Regions from separate parts of the Cronobacter condimenti 1330 genome, predicted to be linked through region 1. Evidence: predicted binding sites of a transcription regulator. Region 1 holds the regulator's gene; each other region holds the start of a gene.
The links. The regulator PhoB, encoded in region 1, activates phosphate uptake and scavenging genes when phosphate is short. The targets are predictions, from matches to a motif close to CTGTCATAAAACTGNCNNAT.
Positions count from the first base shown of each region.

Region 1 (6,679 bases):
GCAATGGCGACAATCAGAATTTCAAAGCAGTAAGTCCAGCCGGTGATATAGCCTGCGAGCGGGCCGAGGTTGTCCTGCGCATAGCGAGAGAAAGAGCTCGCCGCCGGGTTGTGCACGGACATTTCGCCGAGCGCGCGCATAATGATATACGCCGCCACGCCGCCGATAATGTAGGCCAGCAGTACGCTCGGACCCGCCATTTTGATGGCGTCCGCCGAGCCGTAAAACAGGCCGGTGCCAATCGCTGAACCCAGCGCCATAAAGCGGATGTGCCTTGTACTTAATCCGCGCTTGAGCTTGTTCTCGTTTTCCATCTTTTCAGTACCACGTCATACAATAAAAAACCACGGAGCAAGGCCCCGTGGTTCAACAATCAACCGACGATCAGTGAGCGGTGGAAGTCACGCTCCGTCCGGCCGTACGATCCCAGACGGCCGCCGCCAGCGCAATCACAACGGTAGGCAGCAGCCATGCCAGCCCCTGATCCGCCATCGGCAGCTTCTGAGTCCAGGCCGGAAGGATACCGCTTATCGCTGAGGCTTTCACCCCATCAATCAAACCGAACAGCAGACTGACCGCCATCGCCGGGGCGATAACACGGCTCGCATTATGCCACCAGCCGCGCGTAAAGCTCAGAACAACGAGTGCGATACACGGCGGATAGATGGCCGTCAGCACCGGAATGGAGAACTGAATCAGCTGGCTCAGGCCCAGGTTGGACACCACCATTGAGAACAGGCCCAGGACGAACACCAGCGAACGGTAAGAGAGCGGCAAATACTGCGCGAAAAACTCAGCGCAGGCGCAGGTCAGGCCTACCGCCGTGACCATACACGCCAGGAAAATCAGCGCCGCCAGCAGGAAACTACCCGCACCGCCGAAAGTATGCTGAACGTAGGCGTGAAGAATGGCCGCGCCGTTTACGGATTGATCCACAAGCGTCGCGCTGTCAGAACCCAGACGGAACAGCGCCAGGTACAGCAGCGTCAGGCCAACGCCCGCCATCAGGCCTGCGAAAATGGTATAGCGGGTCAGCAGACGGGAGTCAGAAACGCCACGCGAGCGCGCCGCGTTGACGATAACAATCCCGAACACCATCGCGCCCAGCGTATCCATCGTCAGATAACCGTTAACGAACCCGTTGGAAAACGCTGCTTTCTGGTAGGCTTCGGTCGCAACGCTGATACCGCCCGCCGGCCATACGATAGCGGCGACGGAGAGCACCACCAGCGCGACGATTTTCAGCGGCGCCAGGAAATTGCCCACCGTATCCAGCAGTTTACCCGGATAGAGCGACACGAGAATGACCAGCGCGAAATACACCAGGCTATAAATGAGCAGCGGCAGCGCGCCGTCACCAGTAAGCGGCGCAATACCGACTTCGAATGACACGGTGGCGGTACGCGGTGTGGCAAACAGCGGGCCAACGGCCAGATAGCAGACGGTCGCCAGCAGAATACCTGCCACGCGGCCAATTGGGTGGCTCAGGCTATCTACGCCGCCGCCGACTTTCGCCAGCGCCACCACGGTAAGCACAGGCAGACCAACGGCGGTTATCAGAAAGCCGATCGCCGCCGTCCAGACATGTGGACCGGCCTGCAAACCAACCATGGGTGGGAAAATGATATTGCCCGCGCCAACGAATAACGCAAAGGTCATAAACCCCAGTGCGATAATGTCGCGCGATTTTAACTGATGGGTCATAAGATTTACTGCCTGTGGATGTGGTGTTGAAATTGAATAATTTTTTACCGCCAGTCACCTGACGAAAACACGGCCATTTCAGAGCCTGACAGCGGGATATGCTTCCCGATTACGCTGGCGAAGAATTGTTTTTCGGTTTACCGCGCAAAAACAGTCGGTCTGGCAATAGCAGGGGCGCAATTTAAACGCTTATAACGTTTAAAGGCAAGACGGGATCCTGAAACCAGACCTTTATGCCAGATCTAAGTTTAAAGGCAGTGATTAAATCTAATTTCTTAAAAAACCTCCGGCGATTCGCGCGAGCAAAAAAGCACCAATTGAGGAAAAAGCGCTGAATACCCTATTAAAAACAAATAAGGCCAGCTTATGGCTGGCCCTGGAAAGTTGACGTTACAGCTTAAACCACAGAAAGCGCTCTGGCGGTCGTGGGCGCGATTAACCGTTCCGGCAGAACAAACGAAAAGGTCGTGCCCCGGCCCGGTTCGCTTTCTATCTCCAGACGCGCATCGTGATGCGTCAGCGCATGCTTCACAATCGCCAGACCAAGCCCGCTGCCGCCGGTCTGTCGCGAACGCGCTTTATCCACCCGGTAGAAGCGCTCAGTCAGACGCGGAATATGCTCCGCGGCGATGCCCGGCCCGGTATCCGCCACGCTAAAACGCGCGCCGCCCGGCACATGTTCCCAGCGCACCGTGATGTGCGTACCCGCAGGCGTATGGTTCACGGCGTTATACACGAGGTTTGAAATCGCGCTGCGCAACTGCTCTTCATTGCCGAGCACTTTTAGCGCCGGATCGACGTCAAAGGTGAAAGTCTGTTTTTGCTGGCTCAGCGTCTGCGCTTCACGCTCCACCACCCGCAGCATCATCGGCACGTCGATGGTTTCATTAAGCTGCATCGCGGGCGCCGCCTCGATTTTCGAGAGCGTCAGTAACTGTTTTACCAGCCCTTCCATCCGGTAGGTTTGCTCGCGCATGGTATGCAGCGCTTTTTCACGCAGCGCCCCTTCGAGCGTCTGCTCATGCATCATCTCCAGATAGCCCTGTAACACCGTCAATGGCGTGCGCAATTCATGGCTGACGTTTGCGAAAAAGTTGCGCCGCGCCCCTTCGAGCTGGTGCATCTGCGTGATGTCACGCGCGACCATCAGCAATTGTTCTTCGCTGTAAGGCATGACGCGAAATTCCAGATGACGCCCATTATTAAGCACCAGGTGCAGAGGGCGGTTAAATTCCTGACCGCGCAAATAACGGGTGAATTCCGGGTAACGCAGGAGGTTTAAGATATTCTGACCGTTGTCATCAGGCCAGCGCAGGCCGAGCAACTGTTGCGCAAGGCCGTTACACCAGAAGATGGCGCCCTCTTCCGTGGTCAGCACCACGGCATCCGGCAGCGATTCCGCGCCGCTGCGAAAGCGTTTAATTAAATTACCAAGTTCCCGACGGCGCTTTTTATTGCGCAACTGCATCTGGTGAAGACCGTAGAGCAGTGGCTCCCAGCTTCCGCTACCTGGCGGCGGCGTCATACTGCGATCCACCCAAAGCCACCAGGAAAGCCGCAGCAGATTCCAGAAATGCCAGATAAGCAATCCGGTCACCGCCGCCAGTAAAAACCATGCCAGATAGCCGAATATCGCCCCGAGTACCAGCGCCGGAATACAACAAAGCAACAGCTCCAGCACCAGTCTTTTCCATGACAGCCTTTCCAGCACGCGTCACACTCCTGTTTTGGGTTTAAAAACGGGTTGAGAACCGATAACCCGTACCGCGCACCGTTTGAACCATTCTGTCATGACCACTCAGCTCCAGCGCCTTACGCAGGCGGCGGATATGCACATCCACGGTGCGATCTTCCACATACACATTGGTGCCCCAGACGTGATTGAGCAGCTGTTCACGGCTATACACGCGCTCCGGGTGCGTCATAAAGAAGTGTAACAGTTTGAATTCGGTGGGGCCCATATCGAGAGGATTTTCGCCGGTCATCACGCGGTGCGATGACGGGTCAAGGCTTAGGCCCTGCATTTCAATGACTTCATCTACAGCCATCGGCGAGATACGACGCATGACAGCTTTAATACGCGCCACCAGCTCTTTTGGGGAAAACGGTTTAGTAATGTAATCATCAGCGCCCGTTTCAAGGCCACGCACACGATCTTCTTCCTCACCCCGTGCGGTCAACATGACAACCGGGATTTCGCGGGTCAGCGCTTCGCGTTTGATATGTTTAATAAACTGGATCCCCGATCCGCCGGGCAGCATCCAGTCCAGCAAAATCAGATCGGGCCAGGGCTCATTGAGTTGATTCACCGCACTGTCATAATCTTCCGCTTCCACCGGCTGGAAGCCATTTTGTTCCAGCACAAAACACACCATCTCGCGGATAGGTGCTTCATCTTCAACGACCAGAATACGTCTCGCCATGATTAGCCCTGTTAAATAAAGTAAACAGAATGTAATGCGGCGCCATTATGCGTCAGATTTATGACAGATTTATGAAAAAGATGACCGTAAGATGACCTGTCAGCGTACGCAGAAAACGTGCGCGACGCGACGAAACAGGACACCCGCCGTACCGGATGTTTATAATCCCCTTCTCGCTTTTACGCCACAGGGCATCACATGCGTATTCTGCATACCTCAGACTGGCATCTTGGTCAAAATTTTTATGCCAAAAGCCGCGCCGCCGAGCATGAAGCTTTTCTCGACTGGCTCCTGGAAACGGCCATTGCGCATCAGGTCGACGCGATTATCGTTGCGGGCGACATCTTTGATACCGGCGCGCCGCCAAGCTACGCGCGCGAGCTCTATAATCGCTTTGTGGTGCGTCTTCAGGGCGCGGAATGCCCGCTGATTGTGCTGGGCGGCAACCACGATTCCGTCGCGACACTCAACGAATCTCGCGAGCTGCTCGCCTGCCTTAACACCCAGGTGATAGCCAGCGCGCAGCTTACGCCCGAAACCCAGGCCACCTTGTTATACCGCCGGGACGGCGAGCCGGGCGCGGTGCTTTGCCCTATTCCCTTTCTGCGCCCGCGCGACGTACTGCGAAGCCTGGGCGGTCAGTCGGGACGCGAAAAACAGCAGCAGTTGCTGGAGGCCATCAGCCAGCATTACCAGGCCTGCTATGACGCGGCCTGCGCGCTTCGCGGCGACCGCCGCCTGCCGATTATCGCGACCGGGCATCTTACCACGGTAGGCGTGACCAAAAGTGACGCGGTGCGCGACATCTATATAGGCACGCTCGACGCCTTCCCGGCGGACTGCTTTCCGCCCGCCGATTACATCGCGCTGGGACACATCCACCGAGCCCAGAAAGTCGCGGGCTGCGAGCATATCCGTTACAGCGGCTCGCCCATCGCGCTGAGTTTTGATGAAACCGGTAAAGAGAAAAGCGTCTACCTGGTAGACTTCGCTGACGGCAAACTGCGCGAGGTGACAACCTTACAGGTGCCGGTCAGCCAGCCGCTGGCGGTCTTAAAAGGCAGCCTTGCGTCCATCACCGCGCAGCTTGAACAGTGGCGTGACGCGCCCGATGCCCCCAAAGTCTGGCTCGATATCGAAATCGACACCGGCGAGTTCCTTCACGATATGCACCGCGAGATAAGCCAGCTCACCGAAAGCCTGCCGGTGGAAGTGGTACTGCTGCGCCGCAGCCGTGAAATGCGCGAGCGCGCGCTCGGCACGCTCAGCACAGAGACGCTCAGCGAGCTTGGTGTGGAAGAGGTATTTGAACGCCGGCTTGAGCTCGAAACGCTGGAGGAGCCTGAAAAAGCGCAGCTGCGCACGCTCTTCGCCCGCACGCTGGAGAGCCTGCACGAGGAGGACGAGGCATGAAAATCTTAACCTTGCGCCTGAAAAACCTGAACTCCCTCAAGGGCGAATGGAAAATCGACTTTACCGCCGAGCCGTTCGCCAGCAATGGCCTGTTTGCGATAACCGGCCCTACGGGTGCGGGCAAAACGACGCTCCTGGACGCTATCTGCCTTGCGCTCTACCACCGCACGCCGCGTCTGAACGCGCTGTCGCAAAGCCAGAACGATCTCATGACCCGCGACACCGCCGAATGCCTTGCGGAAGTGGAATTTGAAGTCAAAGGCGTCGCCTGGCGCGCCTTCTGGAGCCAGAGTCGCGCACGCGGCCAGCCGGACGGCAATTTACAGGCGCCGCGCGTGGAGCTGGCGCGCTGCGAAGATGGCAAAATCGTCGCCGATAAAATCAAAGACAAACTCGACAGAATTGCCGCGCTCACCGGGCTTGATTACGACCGCTTCACCCGTTCAATGATGCTCTCACAGGGCCAGTTCGCCGCCTTTCTGAACGCCGAAGCCAAAGCGCGCGCCGAGCTGCTGGAAGAACTGACCGGCACGGAAATCTACGGTCAGGTTTCCGCGCGGATTTTCGAGCAACATAAAGAGGCCCGCAGCGCGCTTGAGAAACTCGAATCCCAGGCGCAGGGCGTTACGCTACTGGATGAGACGCAGCGCGAAAGCCTCGCGACAGGTTTGCAGGCACTCACTGACGAAGAGAAAACCCTGCTGGCGCAGCAGCGTCAGTTACATCAGCAGCATTTGTGGCTGACCCAGCGCAGCGCACTGAGCGCCGCGCTTGAGACGGCGCGCCTGGGCGCGGCGGCGGCGGAACAGGCGTTAGAGGCTGCGGCCCCGCAGCTGGCACGGCTGGCGGCGGGGCTGCCTGCTGAAAAACTGCGCCCGGCCTGGCTGCACGTTCAGGAGCTGGAAACGTCGCTTGCCGCCACTCAACACCAGCATGAGGAAGTAAGCGTTCGCTTACAGGAAAGCGTCGCGCGCCGGAAGGCCATCCGTCAGGCGGCAGCGCAACAGGCGCAAGCCCAGCGTGAAGAGCTGGCGCAGACCGACCACTGGCTCGTGGAGCACGATCGCTTTCGCTACTGGAGCAGCGAACTTGCGGGCTGGCGCGCGGTGCTGGCCCAGCAAAAGCGCGATCGCGAGCAG
Region 1 covers NZ_CP012264.1:1,068,525-1,075,203, reverse strand. The annotation lists gene proY (proline-specific permease ProY) at 1-314, opposite strand, end outside; gene brnQ (branched-chain amino acid transporter carrier protein BrnQ) at 385-1,704, opposite strand; gene phoR (phosphate regulon sensor histidine kinase PhoR) at 2,102-3,415, opposite strand; gene phoB (phosphate response regulator transcription factor PhoB) at 3,438-4,127, opposite strand; gene sbcD (exonuclease subunit SbcD) at 4,326-5,540, shown strand; gene sbcC (exonuclease subunit SbcC) at 5,537-6,679, shown strand, end outside.

Region 2 (6,679 bases), 1.3 Mb from region 1:
GTGGTCGTTCAGGAAGAAAACTCCGTCGAAGAAGCGCCGGTTATTGAAGATGAACCGGTTATTGAAGATGACATTGCGCAAGACGAGACGCTCAGCGAAGACGAACTGACGGCGCAGGCGCTGGCGGCCGATCCGGAAGCGGCGCTGGAAGCTGAGCCGGACGTCGTTCAAGATGACGCCCCGGTGGTAGAGCAGGAAAAGCCGACCAAAGAAGGTTTCTTCGCGCGCCTTAAACGCAGCCTACTGAAAACTAAAGAAAATCTCGGTTCCGGATTTATCAGTCTGTTCCGCGGCAAAAAAATCGACGAGGATCTCTTCGAGGAGCTGGAAGAACAGCTGCTGATTGCCGATGTGGGCGTGGACACCACGCGTAAGATTATCGCGAACCTGACTGAAGGCGCGAGCCGCAAGCAGTTGCGTGACGCGGAAGCGCTCTACGGCCTGTTGAAAGAAGAGATGGGCGAGATCCTCGCGAAAGTGGACGAGCCGCTCAACGTGGAAGGCAAAACGCCTTTCGTTATTCTGATGGTCGGCGTGAACGGTGTGGGTAAAACCACCACTATCGGTAAGCTGGCGCGTCAGTTCGAGCAGCAGGGCAAATCCGTCATGCTGGCGGCAGGCGATACCTTCCGCGCGGCGGCGGTGGAGCAGCTCCAGGTGTGGGGCCAGCGCAATAACATTCCGGTTATCGCGCAGCATACCGGCGCGGATTCCGCCTCTGTGATTTTTGACGCCATCCAGGCGGCGAAAGCGCGTGGCGTGGACGTGCTGATTGCCGATACCGCAGGGCGCTTGCAGAATAAATCGCATCTGATGGAAGAGCTGAAAAAAATCGTCCGTGTGATGAAAAAGCTTGATGAGAACGCGCCGCATGAAGTGATGCTGACCATCGACGCCAGCACCGGCCAGAACGCCGTAAGCCAGGCGAAGCTGTTCCACGAGGCGGTAGGGCTCACCGGGATCACGCTCACCAAGCTTGACGGCACCGCCAAAGGCGGGGTGATTTTCTCGGTAGCCGATCAGTTTGGCATTCCGATTCGCTACATTGGTGTCGGCGAACGTATTGAAGATTTGCGTCCGTTTAACGCGGGCGACTTTATTGAGGCACTTTTTGCCCGAGAGGATTAACCATGATTCGCTTTGAACATGTCAGCAAAGCCTATCTCGGTGGGAGACAAGCGCTGCAGGGGGTGACGTTCCACCTGCGGCCTGGCGAGATGTCATTTCTTACCGGCCACTCCGGCGCCGGTAAGAGTACGCTGCTGAAGCTGATTTGCGGTATCGAACGGCCGAGCGCCGGGAAAATCTGGTTTGGTGGTCATGATATAAGCCGACTGAAAAACCGCGAAGTGCCGTTTCTGCGTCGTCAGATCGGCATGATTTTCCAGGATCACCATCTGCTGATGGACAGAACCGTTTACGATAATGTGGCGATCCCGCTTATCATCGCGGGCGCCAGCGGCGAAGACATTCGCCGTCGCGTATCGGCGGCGCTGGATAAAGTCGGTCTGCTGGACAAAGCGAAAAACTTCCCGATTCAGCTCTCCGGCGGTGAACAGCAGCGCGTGGGCATTGCCCGTGCGGTGGTCAATAAACCTGCTGTGTTGCTGGCGGATGAACCGACGGGCAACCTGGATGACGCCCTCTCGGAAGGCATTCTGCGTCTCTTCGAAGAATTTAACCGCGTCGGGGTGACGGTCTTGATGGCGACGCACGACACTGGGCTTATCTCACGGCGCAGTTACCCGGTGCTCACCCTGAGCGAAGGGCATTTGCATGGAGGCCGTGTCAGTGAATAAACGTGATGCGCTGAATGAAATTCGGCGCTTTAGCAACAAGCTGGATAATTTCCGTAAACAGCGTTCCTCCGGTGAAACAGGACGGCCTGTGCAGAAGCGAAACAAAGGGTCTAACGTCAAAGGCAAATCGCGCCAGGGCGGCATCAACGAACAGGTGCGCTACGCCTGGCAGGGTGCGCTTGCCGATCTAAAAAGCAAACCGCTTGCCACGTTTTTAACCATCATGGTGATTGCTATCTCGCTAACGCTGCCAAGCGTCTGCTACATGGTTTACAAAAACGTCAGCGAGGCGGCGACGCAGTACTATCCGTCGCCGCAGATTACGGTCTATCTCGATAAAACGCTGGATGATAACGCCGCGCAGCAGGTGGTCGGGCAGTTGCAGGCCGAACCGGGTGTGGCGAAAGTGAATTATCTGTCGCGCGACGAGGCGCTGGGCGAGTTTCGCAACTGGTCAGGCTTTGGCGGCGCGCTGGATATGCTCGAAGAAAACCCGTTACCTGCGGTGGTGGTGGTCGAGCCGAAGCTCGATTTCCAGAGCAGCGAGGCGCTGACCACGCTGCGTGACCGTGTGGCGCGTCTCCAGGGCGTGGATGAAGTGCGCATGGATGACAGCTGGTTCGCGCGGCTTTCGGCGCTCACCGGGCTGGTAGGCCGTGTGGCGGCCATGATTGGCGTGTTGATGGTTGCGGCAGTGTTCCTGGTTATCGGCAACAGCGTGCGTCTGAGCATCTTCGCTCGCCGTGACACGATTAACGTGCAAAAACTCATTGGCGCGACGGATGGTTTCATTCTGCGCCCGTTCCTGTACGGCGGCGCGCTGCTCGGTTTTACCGGCGCATTTCTTTCACTGATTCTGTCAGAAATTTTGGTGATGCGCTTATCCGCAGCCGTCACGGACGTGGCGAAGGTGTTCGGAACCACGTTTGAAATCAGCGGGTTATCCTTCGATGAGTGTCTGTTGTTGTTGCTGGTTTGCTCGATGATCGGCTGGGCTGCTGCCTGGCTTGCGACCGTGCAACATTTACGTCACTTTACTCCTGAATAAAAAATATTTGTTATAATCATCCCCTGCTACGAGTTCCCGTCAGCAGGGGATGCGTGCCGATGATTTCCGCTTCTCCTGCCCACGCTTTTTCATAGCAATGTCACATTTTGTGCGTAATTTATTCACAAGCCTACAGGGAACTTGTGGATAAAATCACGGTCTGATAAAAGAGTGGCTGATATTCTCGTTGCTCAAACATACTGGCCCGTTTGTTGCCTGATGGGGACGAACGCCAGTCCGATGTCGATTGAGAGGATTTGAATGACCAAAGAAATGCAAACTTTAGCTTTAGCCCCGGTCGGTAACCTGGAGTCGTATATCCGGGCGGCCAACGCCTGGCCGATGTTATCGGCAGACGAAGAGCGGGCACTGGCTGAAAAGCTGCATTACCAGGGCGATCTGGAAGCAGCGAAAAAGCTGATCCTGTCTCACCTGCGTTTTGTTGTTCATATCGCTCGTAATTATGCGGGCTATGGCCTGCCGCAGGCGGACCTGATTCAGGAAGGCAATATCGGCCTGATGAAAGCGGTGCGTCGCTTTAACCCGGAAGTGGGCGTGCGTCTGGTTTCCTTCGCCGTTCACTGGATCAAAGCGGAAATTCACGAATATGTGCTGCGTAACTGGCGCATCGTGAAAGTCGCGACCACGAAAGCGCAGCGTAAGCTGTTCTTTAACCTGCGTAAAACCAAGCAGCGTCTGGGCTGGTTTAATCAGGACGAAGTCGAAATGGTCGCTCGCGAGCTGGGTGTTTCCAGCAAAGACGTGCGCGAGATGGAGTCGCGTATGGCCGCGCAGGACATGACTTTCGATATGTCTTCTGACGATGACGCAGGCGACAGCCAGCCGATGGCGCCAGTGCTGTACCTTCAGGATAAGTCTTCTAACTTTGCCGATGGCATTGAAGATGATAACTGGGAAGAGCACGCTGCCGACAAACTGACCGATGCCATGCAGGGTCTCGACGAGCGCAGCCAGCAGATCATTCGCGCGCGCTGGCTGGATGAAGACAACAAAAGCACGTTGCAGGAACTGGCCGATCGCTACGGCGTTTCCGCTGAGCGCGTGCGTCAGCTTGAAAAAAACGCGATGAAAAAACTGCGTGCCGCGATAGAAGCGTAAGCCACGTCAGTCTGAAAACACCCCGCCCTCAGCGGGGTGTTTTGCTTTATGCGCGGCGCAAAAGCGTCGGGTATACCGCCTCGATACACGCCAGCAGCGCTTTGAACGCGCCCTCCATTTTTTCTTCCGCCACGCAGGCGAACCCCATCAACAAGCCGCGACGCCGGTTTTCCGTCAGGTAATACCGCGACAGCGGGCGCACCAGAATGTCGCGCTCATTGGCAAGCCGGGCGATAGCGACATCGTCAGCGTCATCCGGCAGGTTCAGCACCAGGTGCAGCCCCGCGTTATCACTAAAATCCGACAGCGCCTGCGGGCCGAGATAACGCGTGATAAGGGTCGTGAGAAACGCCCGACGACGACCGTACAGCAACCGCATGCGCCGGATATGCGCGCTGTAATGTCCGGCTTCGATAAACTCCGCCAGCGCCGCCTGGATAATCGAATGACCGCCGCGATAAAGCTCGGCGTGCGCGGTTTTCATCGCCTGCGCGAGCGCCTGCGGCAACACCACATAACCGATACGCAGACCCGGATAGAGCGTCTTGCTGAAGGTGCCGATGTAGATCACTGGCGGGTCAGCCATCAGCCCTTGTAGCGCCGGAATGGGCTGACCGGAAAAACGAAACTCGCTGTCGTAATCGTCCTCCACAATCCAGCTGCCGGTCTGGCGCGCCAGCGTTAACAGGCGCTGGCGACGCTCCAGGCTCATCACTGCGCCGAGCGGATACTGGTGCGATGGCGTAACGAAAATTAGCCGCGGTGGCGTCTCCTGGCGCGTCGGCGGCACCATGCCTGCTTTATCGACCTGCACCGGCACGATAGAGACGTCGTTCATTTGCAGCACATGGCGGATGCCCCAGTATGACGGCTCCTCCACCCATGCGACATCACCCCGGTCGCACAACATGCGCGCGACCAGATCGATGGCCTGATGAATGCCTTCGGTGATCAACACCTGATCCGCGGTGCAGTGAACCGATCGCGACACCCGCAAATAATCCACCAGTGCGCGTTGTAGCTCGGGCGTGCCGCCCTGACAGCTATACGTGAGGCGCTGCGGCGTCGGACGACGGCTAAGCCGCGCCTGAATCTTACTGAATAACTGGTGCGGAAAGGCGTGAACATCCGGCACGCCGGGAATAAATGCGCCCCATTGTTTCGGGCTGGCGCTGACCTGGCCGAGCAGCGTTGTTCCCCGCGATGAGAAGCGCGCAGACGAGACGCGATCGTGCTCCCCCTGAGCCACCGGCGGCGCAGATAACAGGCTGTCTGGCAGCATTCCGGCGACAAATGTTCCGCTACCGGCGCGCGATGTCACATATCCTTCTGCCAGTAATTGTTCATAAACTGTTAATACAGTGTTACGTGAAAGGCCGAGTTGCTGAGCAAGATCCCGCGAGGCGGGCAGGCGGCTTTGCGCAGGCAGGCTGCCGTCGAGAATGGTCAGGCGCAGCGCGTTATAAAGCCGCTTATGCAGACGCTCGTCACGCTGTTCACCAAGACGAAGCAATAAGAGATCAGACACTAAAGAATGCAATTGGATCCCTCATTTATTCGAAACTGGTACTCGATTATAGGGCCATAGCCTGGGTAAATAAACGTCACTGTTTCAGGTTTGTTGCTAAAAAGTGACGTTTATCAGCAGGAGAATGAGGGTGAAAAATTCAGAATTGAATCAACGTCGTCAGAGCGCCACCCCACGTGGCGTTGGCGTGATGTGCGGCTTTTATGCCGAAAAAGCCGAAAACGCCACCCTGTGGGACGTGGAAGGCAACGAGATTATCGACTTTGCGGCAGGCATCGCGGTGCTAAACACCGGTCATCGTCATCCGCGTATCGTGGAGGCTATCGAAAATCAACTGCGCGCCTTTACCCACACGGCGTACCAGATTGTGCCGTACGAAAGCTATGTATCGCTTGCCGAGCGCATCAATGCGTGCGCGCCCATTAATGGCCCGGCGAAAACCGCGTTCTTCACAACCGGCGCAGAAGCCGTCGAAAACGCGGTGAAAATCGCCCGCGCGTATACCCGTCGCCCAGGGCTGATTACTTTTGGCGGCGGTTTCCATGGCCGCACATTTATGACGATGGCGCTCACCGGCAAGGTCGCGCCGTACAAAATCGGCTTCGGCCCGTTCCCGGGCTCGGTTTTCCATGCCCAGTACCCGAATGCGCTGCACGGCGTGTCGGTGGATGATGCGATGGCGAGCCTGGATCGCATTTTCAAAGCCGATATCGCACCGGATCAGGTGGCGGCGATTGTGCTGGAGCCGGTGCAGGGCGAAGGAGGCTTTAACGTGGCGCCGCCGGCGTTTATGCAGGCGCTGCGTGCGCTGTGTGACGAGCACGGCATTCTCCTGATTGCCGATGAGGTGCAAACCGGCTTTGCGCGCACCGGCAAGCTATTCGCAATGGAGCACTACAGCGTGAAGCCTGACCTGCTGACAATGGCGAAAAGCCTTGCAGGCGGAATGCCGCTCTCCGGCGTTGTTGGTCGCGCAGAGGTGATGGACGCGCCAGCCCCGGGTGGCCTTGGCGGGACGTATGCGGGCAACCCGCTGGCTGTCGCGGCCGCGCACGCGGTGCTGGATGTCATCGATGAAGAACACTTGTGCCAGCGCGCAAACGAGCTGGGCCAGCACCTGAAAGAGGTGCTCAACCAGGCGCGTACGCATTGCCCGGCCATCGCCGAGGTGCGCGGGCAAGGTTC
Region 2 covers NZ_CP012264.1:4,096,726-4,103,404, reverse strand. The annotation lists gene ftsY (signal recognition particle-docking protein FtsY) at 1-1,128, shown strand, start outside; gene ftsE (cell division ATP-binding protein FtsE) at 1,131-1,799, shown strand; gene ftsX (permease-like cell division protein FtsX) at 1,792-2,847, shown strand; gene rpoH (RNA polymerase sigma factor RpoH) at 3,109-3,966, shown strand; gene pdxR (MocR-like pyridoxine biosynthesis transcription factor PdxR) at 4,013-5,506, opposite strand; gene AFK62_RS18845 (4-aminobutyrate--2-oxoglutarate transaminase) at 5,625-6,679, shown strand, end outside.
Region 2: rpoH (RNA polymerase sigma factor RpoH) is a predicted target of PhoB. The motif match lies at 2,934-2,953, and genes of this name have one in related genera.

Region 3 (6,679 bases), 310 kb from region 1:
ACAGGGCGAGCGCTTCCCGCTGACTTACCAACTGATTTCTGGAGTGATTGAACGTGACTGAACGCTGGTTTATTACCGGAACCGATACTGAGGTGGGCAAAACGATCGCGAGCTGCGCACTGCTTACGGCGGCAAAAGCCGCAGGCTGGCGCACGGCAGGCTATAAACCAGTGGCCTCTGGCAGTGAGATAACGCCTGAGGGGCTGCGTAACAGCGACGCGCTCTCGCTTTTGCGCCACAGCAGTGTGGGGCTGCGTTACGACGAGGTTAATCCGCTGACGTTTGAAGAGCCGACCTCACCGCATATCGCAAGCCGTGAAGAGGGACGCCCCATTGAGTTTGCCGTGATGTCGGCGGGCCTGCGCAAGCTTGAACAGCAGGCCGACTGGGTGCTGGTCGAAGGCGCGGGCGGCTGGTTTACACCGCTCACTGACCATGCCACGTTTGCCGACTGGGCGCAGCAGGAGCAACTGCCGGTGATTCTGGTGGTGGGCGTCAAGCTGGGTTGTATTAACCACGCCCTCCTGACCGCCCAGGCCGTGCAGGCCGCCGGACTACGTCTTGCAGGCTGGGTCGCCAACGATGTACAACCGCCGGGCCGTCGTCACGCGGAGTATCTCGCGACGCTCTCACGTCTGCTGCCGGCCCCGATGCTTGGTGAAATTCCGTGGCTCGGGACTGAACCGGACGTGACGGACGCCGCGCAGTGGATCGATCTCAGTAAGCTCAGGGGTTAAGGCGTTACCCAGTGCGTCAGGCGCGCATCGGTTAACTGCGCGACGCTCCCGCGGGCTACCGTCCGCCCGCGATGCAACAGGCAGAAGCGATCCGCCACCCGACGTATGAACGACAGATGCCGTTCCACCAGCAACAGGCTCATCCCCCATTCACGGTTAAGCCGCACCAGAATGTCCCCCAGGCGCGGAATAAACCGCTGCCCGAGGCCGCGCGTCGGCTCATCGAGAATCAGCAGCCGCGGGCGCGTCACCAGCGCCTGCGCGAGGGTGAGCTGGTGCGCGACCTCAGGCTCCAGCAGCGACGCCTGCGCGTGACGGCGGTCATACAGCGCCGGGAAGAGTTCAAAGACGGGTTCCGGCAGCGTGGCGACGGCTTGGGGTTGTGCGCGCAGGGCAATATGCAGGTTTTCTTCCACTGTCAGTTGCGAAAAATAGCGTCGCTCCTGCGGTACGTAGCTGATACCGAGCGCGGCGCGCGCGCCGGCACCGACGTTAATCAACTCCTGCGGCGCCCGCCCGCTTTCACGCCAGAGAATGCTGCCACTCCTGACAGGCAGAAACCCGGCGACACAGTTCAGCAGCGTGGTTTTTCCCATGCCTGGCGCGCCAATAACGCAGGTGCACTCTCCGGGCAGTAAATCGAGGTTCACGTCCCACAGACTATGCTGCGTGCCGTAAAAGTGGTTAACCGCGTGCAGACTTAACATGGCGCTTCTCCTTCAGACAGGTAAACGGAAAACGGCGTCGGCGCGCCGTGGGTGGCGCGGCTGCGCGCTGTAACGTCCCGGCCTGCCCGCGCCTCCTGCGTCGCTTCCCGGCAAAGACGGGAAGAGGGTGTAGTTCCGGTAACAGGGGTACTGCAATTCTCTTGCCAGCCAGTGAAAACGCCTTTGATCCCGTCAGGAATTGAGACTAAACCTAAAGGAAACACGCAGGGCCAGTGCGTTATCCTGGAGAAAGCCGTGCGGGGTGCACATTTTGAGTGCTGAGCATGGCGTGGTTTTGGTGCAGCGCTATGCAAAAGCAATGCAAAATTTGTGAAAGGGATCGCGCCAGGATCCGCGCGAGGCCAGGCGTAAAATGCCGCAAACCAGGCGGGAAAAATTTTTTCTGAGCCAAACGCGGGCAGTCCGGGTGATTTCGCCACGCGGCGCGCTTTCAGGGCTGGGAGCAGTTATCCACTATTCCTGTGGATAACCTTGTGTATTAGAGTTAGAAAACGCGCCGTAAGCGAGAGCGGATGCGGCTTGCACCCGATCTGGCGCGAAAGCCATCTTTTATAGAAAGCTGTTTTAAATTAGAAGGTTAATTAAAAGCAAGCGGTGAAGGAAAAGTGTCATCTGCTGCAACAAAAGTATCACAGCTTCGCTTGACAAATGTTAAAGGACAAAAAATTTTGGGGATAACCGCCCCCCGATAGTGTTTTATCCGGCGAAGGGGCAAATTTCCTTCATACCGAATGGTAAAAATGCTGTAGGGACAAAATCTGCTAACCTGCCACTGATTTTATATCCAGTATTTAGCGCTGGCAAAAATCGCTGCGGTGAGTACAATTAACGCTCTGTTCCGCGCAAATCTTCATCAGGTGTTTCTTCATGAGCAAACCGTTCAAACTCAATTCCGCTTTCAAACCTTCTGGCGATCAGCCTGAGGCGATTCGTCGCATCAAGGAAGGGCTGGAGGACGGACTGGCGCACCAGACGCTGCTGGGGGTGACGGGCTCAGGGAAAACCTTCACCATGGCGAACGTTATCGCCGATTTGCAGCGCCCGACAATGGTGCTGGCGCCCAATAAAACGCTGGCGGCGCAGCTCTACGGCGAAATGAAAGAGTTCTTTCCTGAAAACGCCGTCGAGTATTTCGTCTCTTACTACGATTACTACCAGCCGGAAGCCTATGTGCCGAGCTCTGACACGTTTATCGAGAAGGACGCGTCGGTAAACGAGCACATCGAACAGATGCGTCTGTCGGCAACCAAAGCGCTGCTGGAGCGGCGCGATGTGGTCGTGGTGGCGTCGGTTTCTGCTATCTACGGTCTGGGCGACCCGGATCTCTACCTGAAGATGATGCTGCATCTCACCAAAGGGATGATCATCGATCAGCGCGCCATTCTGCGGCGGCTGACGGAGCTGCAATATACCCGCAACGATCAGGCGTTCCAGCGCGGCACTTTCCGCGTACGCGGCGAGGTCATCGACATTTTCCCGGCGGAATCGGACGATCTGGCGCTGCGCGTCGAACTGTTTGATGAAGAGGTGGAGCGGTTATCGTTGTTTGACCCACTGACTGGCACCGTCGACTCTATTATCCAGCGCTTTACGGTCTACCCGAAAACGCACTACGTCACCCCGCGCGAGCGTATTGTGCAGGCGATGGAAGAGATCAAAGTTGAGCTGGCGGAGCGCCGCAAGGTGCTGCTTGAAAACAATAAGCTGCTGGAAGAGCAACGCCTGACCCAGCGTACGCAGTTTGACCTCGAAATGATGAACGAGCTGGGTTATTGCTCGGGCATTGAAAACTACTCGCGCTATCTCTCGGGCCGTGGGCCGGGCGAGGCGCCGCCAACCCTCTTTGACTACCTGCCGGCGGATGGCCTGCTGGTGGTGGACGAATCCCACGTTACTATTCCGCAGATTGGCGGGATGTTCCGTGGCGACCGCGCGCGTAAAGAGACGCTGGTGGAATATGGCTTCCGTTTGCCATCAGCGCTGGATAACCGCCCGCTGAAATTTGAAGAATTCGAAGCGCTGGCGCCGCAGACCGTGTATGTGTCGGCGACGCCGGGCAACTATGAGCTTGAGAAATCGGGCGGTGACATTATCGATCAGGTGGTGCGTCCGACGGGCCTGCTCGACCCGATTATCGAAGTACGCCCGGTAGCAACGCAGGTGGACGATCTGCTTTCAGAAATCCGCAAGCGTGTCGCCATCAACGAACGTGTGCTGGTAACGACCCTCACCAAACGTATGGCGGAAGATTTAACCGAATATCTCGAAGAGCATGGCGAGAAGGTGCGCTACCTGCACTCTGATATTGATACCGTCGAGCGCATGGAAATTATCCGCGACCTTCGTCTTGGCGAGTTTGACGTGCTGGTGGGCATTAACCTGTTGCGAGAAGGACTGGATATGCCGGAAGTCTCGCTGGTGGCGATTCTGGATGCCGACAAAGAGGGGTTCCTGCGTTCCGAGCGCTCGCTCATTCAGACTATCGGGCGTGCGGCGCGTAACGTGAACGGCAAAGCCATTCTGTATGGCGATAAAATTACGCCATCGATGGCGAAGGCAATTGGCGAAACCGAGCGCCGCCGTGAGAAGCAGCAGATTTACAACGAAGAGCACGGTATCGTGCCGCAGGGGCTGAACAAGAAAGTGGTCGATATTCTGGCGCTTGGCGAGAATATCGCAAAAACCAAGCCGAAAGGCCGTGGCAAAGGCCGCAGTGTGGTGGATGCTGAAGCTGCTGAACTGGCGCTCACGCCAAAAGCGTTGCAACAGAAGATTCACCAGCTCGAAGCGCAAATGGTGCAACATGCCCAGAATCTCGAGTTTGAAGAGGCAGCCCAGGTGCGTGACAAACTGCATCAGCTTCGCGAACTGTTTATCGCCGCGTCGTAGGCTCTTCCCACCCTTTGCTGAAAAGGGGGCGTGGCGCGCGGTCGCGGTTTGTGGCTTAAGAGGCGATGGGGCTTCAGGCAGGACGGTTTTTTAAAGGTGTCGGTGTTTAGATGGGGTGGGGGCGCTTTGCTTACCCACCCTACAACGACGTCATTCCCCACCGCAGCGCTGCGTAACCCGCCGTTGACGTTATGCTCCAGATGTTCCAGCTCTCGCCGGTTACCCCAGCGCCTGAATCGCTTTTTCGAGGGCGATGCGCAACAGATGGCGGTCATGGCGGTAAGGGATATCACTCGCTTCCAGCGGTTCCTGAATGATAATTCTGTCCTGCGCGCCGCTGACGTCCACCTTCGGGCCAACCACTACCGCGTCCACCACCCGTTTACCGACGTAGGTTTCCATTAACGCCAGTTTCTCTTCCAGACGCAGCGCGGCGGCGGCTGGGCTTAGCTCGCGGCCAAGATTGCCGATATACACCATCGGGGCGGGAGTGCGGCGCAGCGCCTGCGCCAGGTCGTCCAGCAGCAGCAACGGTACCAGGCTTGTGTAGAAACTGCCGGGACCAATCAGAATAAGGTCCGCCTCCGCAATGGCTTCCACCGCCTCACGCGTTGCCTGCACGTTGGGATAGAGCATCAGCTCTTTCGGCGGGTGGCTTAGCAAATCGATATTCACTTCGCCGTATACTTCGTTGTCCTCGCGATCGATAGCCATCAGATCGACCGGTTGCTCCGACATCGGGATGAGAAACGCATCCACTTTAAGCAAATTGCGGATCAAATTGATCGCTTCGAGTGGCCGCACGCTCAGGTGATCCAGTGCCTTTAACATGAGATTTCCGAGGTTATGCCCCGAAAGTTCCCCATTACCCCCAAAACGGTATTCAAACATCGCTGAAGCGACGCTTTGCTCTGTAATTAACTGGTTAAGACAGTTGCGCATATCGCCCCAGGCGATCCCGCCTTCTGAGCGACGAATGCGGCCGGTTGAACCGCCGTTATCGGTCGTCGTAACAATGCCGGTCAGGCGTGAACCCAGAGAAGAGAGAGAGGACATGACGCGTCCTAAACCGTGACCGCCGCCGAGCGCCACCACCCGGTCGAGATCCGCAAACGTGCGATTGCGCATACCTAATCCTTATTATTTCAAACCCGCCTACGTTAGCCGAAAAGCGCGAGAAAAACGATCTGCTGGCGCTGAAAATGACTCACATCAAAGTGAAAATGTGTTTTTTACGTATTCTGGTCCCCGTTACGCGAATTTACACGTTATGTATCATTTTATATAACGAAAACGTGCATGGCGAAACGCCGCGTAACGCGCTACTATCGCTGCTGGCAGGTTTTATGACCTGAAAATGACACTCAAGCCTTGGCGCCTACGTTTTGAAGAAAATAGGGTGCTCTGGCCGTGGCGAAACGCCACCAGGGTGCAGGAAGAAATGACTGCATCTCCCGTATCTGGAAAGGTGTACATGGCTTCTCAACTTACCGATGCTTTTGCGCGTAAGTTCTATTACTTACGCCTGTCAGTTACTGACGTTTGCAACTTTCGTTGCACCTATTGTCTGCCGGATGGCTACAAGCCCGCAGGCGTCACCAATAATGGTTTCCTTTCGCTCGACGAAATTCGTCGCGTGACGCGCGCTTTCGCCAGTCTTGGCACAGAAAAAGTGCGTCTCACTGGCGGCGAACCGTCGCTGCGCCGCGATTTTTGCGACATCATCGCCGCCGTTCGTGAAAATGACGCTATCCGCCAGATTGCCGTGACCACCAACGGTTACCGCCTGGCGCGTGATGTGGCCCAGTGGCGCGAGGCCGGGCTTACGGCCGTGAACGTCAGCGTCGACAGCCTCGATGCCCGTCAGTTTCACGCCATCACCGGGCAGGATAAATTCCGCCAGGTCATGGCGGGGATCGATGCCGCCTTTGATGCCGGTTTCAAAAAAGTGAAGGTCAACACGGTGTTAATGCGTGATGTTAACCATCATCAGCTTGATACCTTCCTCAACTGGATCAAATCCCGTCCTATCCAGCTACGCTTTATTGAGCTTATGGAAACGGGCGAGGGCAGCGAGCTGTTTCGCAAGCATCACGTCTCCGGTGCGCTCCTTCGTGACGAACTGCTCAAACGCGGCTGGATCCATCAACTCCGCAGCCGCGCTGACGGCCCGGCGCAGGTTTTCTGCCATCCGGATTATGAAGGCGAAATCGGCCTCATCATGCCGTATGAGAAAGATTTCTGCGCCAGTTGCAACCGCCTGCGCGTGTCCTCCGTTGGCAAACTGCACCTGTGTCTGTTCGGCGATGGCGGGGTGAGTCTGCG
Region 3 covers NZ_CP012264.1:1,382,598-1,389,276, forward strand. The annotation lists gene bioC (malonyl-ACP O-methyltransferase BioC) at 1-61, shown strand, start outside; gene bioD (dethiobiotin synthase) at 54-737, shown strand; gene AFK62_RS06360 (ABC transporter ATP-binding protein) at 734-1,444, opposite strand; gene uvrB (excinuclease ABC subunit UvrB) at 2,333-4,354, shown strand; gene yvcK (uridine diphosphate-N-acetylglucosamine-binding protein YvcK) at 4,574-5,482, opposite strand; molybdenum cofactor riboswitch at 5,704-5,841, shown strand; gene moaA (GTP 3',8-cyclase MoaA) at 5,829-6,679, shown strand, end outside.
Region 3: uvrB (excinuclease ABC subunit UvrB) is a predicted target of PhoB. The motif match lies at 2,081-2,100, and genes of this name have one in related genera.